2 regions of the Nesterenkonia aerolata genome follow, and region 1 is predicted to be linked to the other one. Evidence: predicted binding sites of a transcription regulator. Region 1 holds the regulator's gene; the other holds the start of a gene.
The links. Region 1 encodes HrcA, which represses chaperone genes, less so after heat shock. Its sites were predicted from a motif close to TTNGCACTCGNNNNNNNCGAGTGCNAA; they were not measured.

Region 1 (4,413 bases):
GGTCCTCACGCTGCAGGGACGGCTTCTCGCCGATGCGGTGACCCGCCGACTGGCCGGCTTCTGAGTGCTTACGGACCAGCCGCGTTCAGCTGGCCCTCCGCATTCAGTGGATCAGCCGCAGGTTCAGGCGGTACCGGTAGGGGCGGCCTTTATTGCATTCGATGCCGGCGACCAGTCCGGAGATGGCCAGGCAGATCCAGATCAGTACGGCCGTCAGCCCGAAGATCCAGCCGATGGCAGGAATCAGCGCGAGGATGTAGCTGCCCACCAGCAGCACGGTCAACGGCAGTGTGAAGTTCAGCGCCTCTTTGGACTCCTGCGCGGTGAACGGGCCGCGGTCGCGGAAGATCAGGTAGATGACCAGCGAGGGCACACAGCCCATCAGGCCGCCGAAATGCGCCAAAGTGGCCCATCGGCGGTCTTCGGCCGGGGTGAGCGGCAGTGCCTCCGAGGAGGAGCCCTGCAGATGCTCGGCGCTGTTCTGCTCGGACCGCTCACGGTGTGACCTGCGTGCCGAGGGGTCTTCGGACTGCGCCACGGATCCTCCGCTCTGGCTGCTGGGCTGACATGACACCAAGGCGGCGAACACCCCGCGAGCGCGGCCACCTGCCTCAACTGTAGCGAACCACGCGGCTTCCGGGTCCCCGCTTGGCCTTGAGCATCGGGCGTGTCGGGCGTGGACGGGCTGCTGCGGCCCGGTTTGCCTCAGGCTCAGCCCGCGGTGACGAAGTCGATGAGCTCCTCCACGCGTCCCAGCAGCGAGGCCTCCAGATCTGCGTAGCTGCGGACGCTGCCCAGGATGCGGCGCCATCCCTGGGCGATATCGGCGCGGGTGCGATGCGGCCAGCCCAGCGCCTGCAGCGTGCCGACTTTGATGTCGGTGCCGCGAGGTACCTGAGGCCAGGCCTGAAGACCGAGACGCTCAGGGCGCACCGCCTGCCAGACATCGACGTAGGGATGACCCAGGATCAGCACATTGCCCCGGGCGCCGGGGGAGCGCATGGCCGCTTCAGCGATCTGGGACTCCTTGGAGCCGGGCACCAGATGATCCAGCAGCACTCCTACGCGACGCTGCGCCGAGGGCTCGAATTCGGCCAGGGCGCCGGTGAGGTCATCGGCACCGTGGAGCGGCTCGACGACGACACCTTCCAGGCTCAGGTCCTCTCCCCAGACCTTCTCGATCAGCTCGGCATCGTGGAGGCCCTCCACCCAGATCCGTGATGCCCGTGCAGTCCGGGCGCGAGCACCGTCGACGGCCAGCGAGCCGGAGGCGGTCCGTCGTCGGGCAGTCCCAGACCGAGCAGTCCCAGACCGAGCAGTCCCAGACCGAGCAGTCCCAGACTGGGCAGTTCCAGACCGAGTGGTCCCAGCCCCGGGCGTCGGGGCGATGAGCTCCACCGGTTCGCCCTCGCAGAGGAATCCGTGGCCGAGGGGGAAGCTGCGCGTACGTCCGTGGCGATCCTCGAGCCGCACCACATGCATGCCGCCGGCGGCTTCCACGCCGAGCACGGCACCCACCCAGCCGCTGGCGGTGTCCTCGACGACGAGCCCGGTCTCAGCCGGCCGCTTCGGGATCTCCCGGTATTGGGCGCGACGTCGTTCCTCCACAGAGCTGGGGCCCCAGGAGGACCAATCGGTCGGAAATGGTGAGGAGGTCGCAGCAGGCGTCACAGTCGGTGGATCCTAACAGCACCGTGATGTCCGCTCTGGGAGAACCGCCGCCGCGGCAGCGGGGAAACTCCGGGCCAGGTGCCCCGAGGACCCGCTAAACTTGGCACTTGTGCTCGGCGAGTGCTAACCGTGTGTGGGTGTCACCCGCGCCCGGCCGCTCTCATCCGAGCCGTCATCACGTGGGCCGCCGCCCAGCAGGATCCGTCAAGCAGGACCCGTCAAGCAGGAGAGGAGCGGAACGATGTCCGAGACACGTCGGCTGCAGGTGCTGCGTGCCATCGTCGAGGACTTCGTCCAGACCCGGGAACCGGTCGGCTCCAGAGCACTGGTGGAGCGGCACAACCTGGAGGTCTCTCCGGCCACGATCCGCAATGACATGGCTCAGTTGGAGGCCGAGGGGCTGATCGCGGCCCCGCACACCTCTGCCGGCCGGATTCCCACAGATCAGGGATACCGGCTCTTCGTCGATCGGATCAGCGACGTCCGCCCGCTCAGCCGGGCCGAGCGCCGGGCGATGGACGTACTGCTGGAGAACGCCGACGATCATGATGCCATGCTGGAGCAGACGGTGCGGCTGCTGGCGATGCTGACCAACCAGGTCGCGGTGCTGCAGCACCCCCAGCAGTCCCAGGCACGGATCCGCCACCTGGAGGTGCTGCAGATGTCCGCACACCGGGCACTGGTGGTGGTGATCCTCTCCTCCGGGAAGGTGGAGCAGCGGATGATCACCCTGCCCGAGCCGGTGGACGAGGACGCCCTGCATACAGTGGGGATGCGCCTGCTGGTGTCCTTGGCCAACCGCTCGGCCTCGGCCGTGCCGCTGCCGGTTGAAGACCTCTTGGAGACGGTGAGCCCGGATATGCGCCCGGCGGCCGCCCTGGTCGTGCATTCGGTGGAGTCCATCCTGGAGTCCGGGCGCGTGGATCGCATCATCATGGCCGGCACTGCTAACCTCGCCAGGTCTGGAGGCGACTTCGGACCGGCCATCGGACCGATCCTGGAGGCCCTCGAGGAGCAGGTCGTGCTGCTGCGGCTGCTCACCGAGATGCGCGAGGACCAGCGGGGACTCGCCGTGCTCATCGGCCGAGAACATCAGGACGACTCCCTGCTGGAGACCTCCGTCGTCGCCGCGGAATACGGCCCCCGCCACGGTGGCGAGGGCGCCAAGCTCGGCGTCGTTGGCCCCACGCGCATGGACTATACGACCTCGATGTCCGCGGTGCGTGCCATGGCGCGGTACCTCTCACGGATCCTCAGCGATGACTGATCCGGCCCCCTGACCACCTGCGATATGACCCGCCGATATGATCCGCTGATATGACCCGCTTCGAAGGATGAACGTGACTGACTACTATGAGGCCCTCGGCGTCAGCCGGGAGGCATCGGCCGAAGAGATCAAGAAGGCCTACCGGAAGCAGGCGCGACGTCTGCACCCGGACGTCAACCCCTCCGAGGAGGCCGCCGAACGCTTCAAAGTCTTGGGCCAGGCCTACGAGGTGCTCTCCGATCCGGAGAAGCGCCGCAACTACGACGCCACCGGGGACCCCAACGGCCGGGCCGGCGTCGGCGGGGCAGGCTTCGGGCAGGGCGGCTTCGGCGGCTTCTCCGACATCTTCGAGACCTTCTTCGGCGGCGGAGGCTCCGGCCCCGCCTCCCGGACGCGCCGCGGTCGGGACTCGCTGATCCGGGTCAAGATCGATCTGCGCGATGCCGTCTTCGGCACCACGAAGGAGATCGAGGTCGAAACCGCGGTCACCTGCACCGTGTGCGAGGGCACCTGCTCCCGGGAAGGCTCGACGCCCGCCACCTGCGGCGACTGCCACGGGCAGGGACATATCCAGCGGCCGATGCGTTCGATCCTCGGCACGGTGCTGCAGACCGAGACCTGCGCCCGATGCTCCGGCTTCGGCACCCTCATCGAGGATCCCTGCCAGGAGTGCGACGGCCAGGGACGGGTCCGCGAACGCCGCAGCCTGAAGGTGAAGATCCCCGCCGGGGTGGACAAGGGCAACCGCATCCATTTGGCCGGTGAGGGGGAGGCCGGTCCGGCCGGAGGCCCCCAGGGTGATCTCTACGTCGAAGTCGACGTGCGCTCCGACGAGGTCTTCACCCGCCGTGGCGATGACCTCCACGCCACAGTGACCCTGCCGATGACCGCGGCCGCATTGGGCACCACGGTCAGCCTGGAGACCTTCGACGGCACTGAGGAGCTCGTCGTCGAATCCGGTACCCAGTCCGGTGAGGTGCTCTCGGTCCGGGACCGTGGCGTGACGCATCTGCGCGGCGGCGGCCGCGGGGCGCTGAAGGTCCACTTCAAGGTGGAGACGCCCTCGAAGCTCACAGACGTCGAGCGGGATTTGCTCCAGCAGCTCGCCGAGGTCCGGGGCGAGGAGCACTTACCGGCGAAGACCGAGCACCGCGGCGTGTTCTCTCGGCTGCGCGAACGCTGGGACGCGTTGTGAGCGCGCCCAAGACGAGTGAGGGACGATGACGGCCCCGCTGTTCCACTTGGCTCCTGGCAGCCTGGATCTCGCCGCCGTGGGCGTCCGCCTCACCCTCGACGGCGCTGAGGGCCATCATGCCGCCACGGTGATGCGGCTCGGGCCGGGCGAGTCCATCGACCTCAGCGACACCGGGCGGATCCGAGTGGCCGGGGTGGTGGTCGCCGCAGCCGAGGGCGGCCTGGAGATCGAAGTGCGCACTGTGCAGGAACACCCGGCACCGCACCCTGAACTCGTGCTG
Region 2 (4,413 bases), on a different contig from region 1:
CTGACTCGCCCTGGAGTCCAGGTTCCCGGTGGGTTCATCGGCGAATATCACCTCGGGCCGGGTGACCAGTGCCCGTGCACAGGCGATCCGCTGCTGCTGTCCGCCGGAGAGCTGAGAGGGGAAATGCTCCAGCCGGTCCTCCATGCCGATGGCGGCGACGATCTCAGCGAACCGCTGCTCATCCACCGCACGACGACCGATGTCCGCGGGCAGGGTGATGTTCTCCCGCGCGGTGAGCGTGGGGATGAGGTTGAAGGACTGGAAGACGAAGCCGATCCGATCCCGGCGCAGATCGCTGAGCTGGTTGTCTGAGAGCTCAGCGAGATCCGTCTCCCCCAGCAGCACGGTTCCGGAACTCTGGCGGTCCAGGCCTGCCAGGCAGTGCAGCAATGTGGACTTGCCCGACCCGGAGGGCCCCATGATCGCGGTGAACTCCCCCTGCGCGAGTTCCAGGCTGCATCCGTCCAGCGCGGCGACCTGCGCCTCACCGATGCCGAAGATCCGTTCCAGTCCGATCGCGCGAACAGCCGCGCGGTCCCGTCCGACCACTCTGTGCTCCCCTCGAAGCGGCCAGCCCCGTTACTGGCCCCTCCTTCCAGCATAGCCGCACCACGGCGGCTGGCCATCCCTGCCTGCGGCGCTGAGAGACCCCGGGAGCAGATGCGACGGGGCCCCTCACCGATCTGGTGAGGGGCGCCGTCGTCGTGCGGGGTCAGTACCGCGGCAGCGGTGAGGTGATCAGCAGATCACATCATGCCGCCCATACCGCCCATCGGGTCCATACCCTCGGCACCGCCACCGGCCGGAGCCTTCTCCGGCTTATCGGCGACGACGGCCTCAGTGGTGAGGAACAGCGAGGCGATGGAGGCTGCGTTCTGCAGCGCCGAGCGGGTGACCTTGACCGGGTCGTTCACCCCGGCGGCGAGCAGGTCCTCGTACTCGCCGGTGGCAGCGTTCAGGCCGGTCCCGTCGGGTAGGCTCTTGACCTTCTCCGCGACCACACCGGCTTCCAGGCCGGCGTTGATGGCGATCTGCTTCAGCGGAGCCTCCACAGCCAGGCGGACGATGTTCGCGCCCACGGCCTCGTCTCCCTGCAGGGAGAGCGTCTTGAAGGCCCGGGCACCGGCCTGGATCAGGGAAGCGCCACCACCGGCGACGATCCCCTCATCCACAGCGGCCTTGGCGTTGCGCACGGCGTCCTCGATGCGGTGCTTGCGCTCCTTCAGCTCCACCTCGGTGGCGGCACCGGCCTTGATGACGGCCACACCGCCGGCGAGCTTGGCCAGGCGCTCCTGCAGCTTCTCGCGGTCGTAGTCGGAGTCGGAGTTCTCGATCTCCGCCTTGATCTGACTGACGCGGCCGGCGATCTCCTCGGCGTCACCGGCACCTTCGACGATCGTGGTCTCGTCCTTGGTGACGACCACCTTGCGGGCAGTGCCCAGCAGGTCGAGCGTCGCGTTCTCCAGCTTCAGGCCGACCTCCTCGGCGATGACCTGCCCGCCGGTGAGGATGGCCATGTCAGCCAGCATCGCCTTGCGGCGGTCACCGAAGCCCGGAGCCTTCACGGCCACGGACTTGAAGGTGCCCTTGAGCTTGTTGACCACCAGGGCGGCCAGGGCCTCGCCCTCGACGTCCTCGGCGATGACCAGCAGCGGCTTGCCCGACTGCATGACCTGCTCGAGGATGCCGATGACGTCCTTGACCGAGGAGATCTTGGAGTTCACGATCAGGATGTACGGGTCCTCCAGGACTGCTTCCTGGCGCTCCGCGTCAGTGACGAAGTAGCCGGAGAGGTAACCCTTGTCGAAGCGCATGCCCTCGGTCAGCTCCAGGTCGAGGCCGAAGGTGTTCGACTCCTCGACGGTGATGACGCCTTCCTTGCCGACCTTGTCCAGCGCCTCGGCGATGAGCTCACCGATCTGCTCGTCAGCGGCGGAGATGGAGGCGGTCGCAGCGATCTGCTCCTTGGTCTCGACCTCCTTGGCGGAGGCGAAGAGCTCGGCGGTCACCGCCTCGACGGCCTTGTCGATGCCGCGCTTGAGACCCATCGGGTCAGCACCGGCGACCACGTTGCGCAGGCCCTCCTTGACCAGGGCCTGAGCCAGCACAGTGGCGGTGGTGGTGCCGTCGCCGGCGACGTCGTCGGTCTTCTTGGCGACCTCCTTGACCAGCTCGGCGCCGATCTTCTCGTAGGGGTCTTCGAGCTCGATCTCCTTAGCGATGGAGACACCGTCGTTGGTGATGGTCGGCGCGCCCCAGGACTTCTCGAGGACGACGTTGCGACCGCGGGGGCCCAAGGTGACCTTGACGGCGTCGGCGAGGCTGTTCAGGCCCCGCTCGAGGCCGCGACGGGCCTCTTCGTCGAATGCAATGGTCTTCGCCATATCGGCTGGTGTCCTTCCTGGACTGTGGTTGATCACATGTCAGACGTATTCGCGTCAATCGGGTCGAACCTGGCCAGATGCCCGCGACGGACGGCCCGGACTCCCCGCGTCACCGGGGGTCTGCCGCTGTGCGGCACAGGGCCTCACCTGTAGAGGTTCAGTCCCACTCCCTCGACGCTCTCAAGGCGCCGTCACGACGAAGACCACGCATCAGCGCGGAACCCCGCCATCACGGGAGTGCTGTCACAATTTTTAGCACTCTCCCCCGGGGAGTGCAAACGATTCGCGCCCTGAGCGAACAGTCCTGCGACCGGACCGGTCAGCCGGCGTAGCCGGAGTCGACGACCACGGCGATCGAGGACCAGCGGGCATCTTCGACGACGTTGTCGATACCCATGTTGGAGGCGATCTCCTGAGCCAGCTCGCCCTGCCCGGGCGGGTAGAAGACCGCCGGTGTGCTGGTCTGGGCGTAGGTCCATTCCGTGACGTTGACGACGTTGTACCCGTAGCCCTCCAACTGCGACTGGGCGTTCTGCGCGACGTCAGCCGGAGCCTGGTAGCTGAGCACCTGGACGGGGGCTTCGGTATCGGATGCCGCGCTGTCCTCTTCATCCTCCGTGGGGCTCTCCTCAGCTGAGGGGCTCTCCTCGGATTCCTCCTCCTGGGATTCGGTCTCTTCCTCGGTGGCCTCTTCCTCGGACTCTCCGTCTTCGCCGTCGTCGCCCTCCTCCGCCTGGGCGGTCTCCTCCTCGGCCGAGGCCTCGTCGCCGTCGCCGAGCTGGGGCAGTACGACGTAGCTGACCACACCGACCGCGAGCGCGAGCACGGCGAGCATCACGATCCACGGCAGGCCGGTGCGCTTGGCGCCGGGGGCCTCTGTCGGGGCCCGGTGGCTGCCGGCCTGACCGGGCGGGTAGGGGGCGACGTCGTCGAACTCGTCCTGCGGGTATTTCGTCATGGCCTTCGGGATCCTCAGTGCAGTGGTATCAGGGCGCGGCTCAGCGGCGGGAGGCGCGGGCGCGGTGCCGGGATTCGCGCTGGCGGCGCAGTCGCTTCACCAGCATGGGGTCGTGGGCCAGGGCGGCTTCCGAATCGATGAGCCGGTTGAGCACCTGGTAGTAGGAGACGGCGGAGAGCCCGAGCTGCTCGGAGATGGCCTGGTCCTTCGCGCCGGCGTACTTCCACCATTGGCGCTCCAGTTCGAGGATGCCCCGGTCCTGGTCACTCAATGCATCGGCGTTGGGGGCGGCATCGGCGTTGGCTGCGTCGGAGCTAGGTTCGCTGTGCTTAGGTGCGCCGGAGCTCGGCGCATCGGCGCTCGGCACCTCGGCATGCTCTGCGCTGGCTGCCTCGGACATCGGTCCTCCTCTCCATGGGGCCAGTTCCACAGGTTCGATTGGATCCTGCCGCTGCGCCACGGATGGCACAGCGCAATGACCCGCTCACCATGCTACGGCTGAGCACCCCGGGTTCCGGGGAGCCCACGCGGCCACCCGGCCCGACGGCACACTGCTGCGCCGGACACGCCATAGTCATCAGTGCCGCAGGAATTGCAGCCTACCGCTGACCACTGACACCTCTAGCATGGGGGCATGAGCATCTCGGAGCATCTCGTCGATCCCTTGGAATCCGGCTGGGAACGGGCGCTGGCCTCCCATCTGGCCTCCCCCGAGGAGCAGTTCGCTCGCGTGCGCGAAGAGCTGCAGCGCCGTCGCGCCGCCGGAGAGCAGATACTGCCGGCAGCTTCGGATGTGCTGCGCGCCTTCCGTCAGCCCTTCGACGAGGTGAAGGTCCTGATCCTGGGCCAGGACCCGTATCCGACCCCGGGGCATCCGATCGGCATGTCCTTCGCCGTCGCCCCCGATGTCCGGCCGCTGCCGCGCAGCCTGCAGAACATCTTCACCGAGCTGCACCGTGACCTGGGCGTGCCGGTGTCCCCGCACGGGGATCTGCGTCCGTGGGCGCGTCAGGGTGTGCTGATGCTCAACCGCGCGCTCACCGTCACCGCGGGCTCACCGGCCTCGCACCG

Region 2: groL (chaperonin GroEL) is a predicted target of HrcA. The motif match lies at 2,637-2,663, and genes of this name have one in related genera.

What each region holds. Positions count from the first base shown of each region.
Region 1 covers NZ_JAVKGR010000002.1:236,423-240,835, forward strand. Annotated here, with positions in the region: gene hemW (radical SAM family heme chaperone HemW) at 1-64, shown strand, start outside; gene RIL96_RS03590 (DUF4870 domain-containing protein) at 104-538, opposite strand; gene RIL96_RS03595 (DUF3097 family protein) at 712-1,671, opposite strand; gene hrcA (heat-inducible transcriptional repressor HrcA) at 1,913-2,938, shown strand; gene dnaJ (molecular chaperone DnaJ) at 3,012-4,133, shown strand; gene RIL96_RS03610 (16S rRNA (uracil(1498)-N(3))-methyltransferase) at 4,159-4,413, shown strand, end outside.
Region 2 covers NZ_JAVKGR010000009.1:12,929-17,341, reverse strand. Annotated here, with positions in the region: gene RIL96_RS08585 (ABC transporter ATP-binding protein) at 1-549, opposite strand, end outside; gene groL (chaperonin GroEL) at 747-2,384, opposite strand; gene RIL96_RS08575 (LytR C-terminal domain-containing protein) at 2,704-3,342, opposite strand; gene RIL96_RS08570 (DUF3263 domain-containing protein) at 3,383-3,742, opposite strand; gene RIL96_RS08565 (uracil-DNA glycosylase) at 3,977-4,413, shown strand, end outside.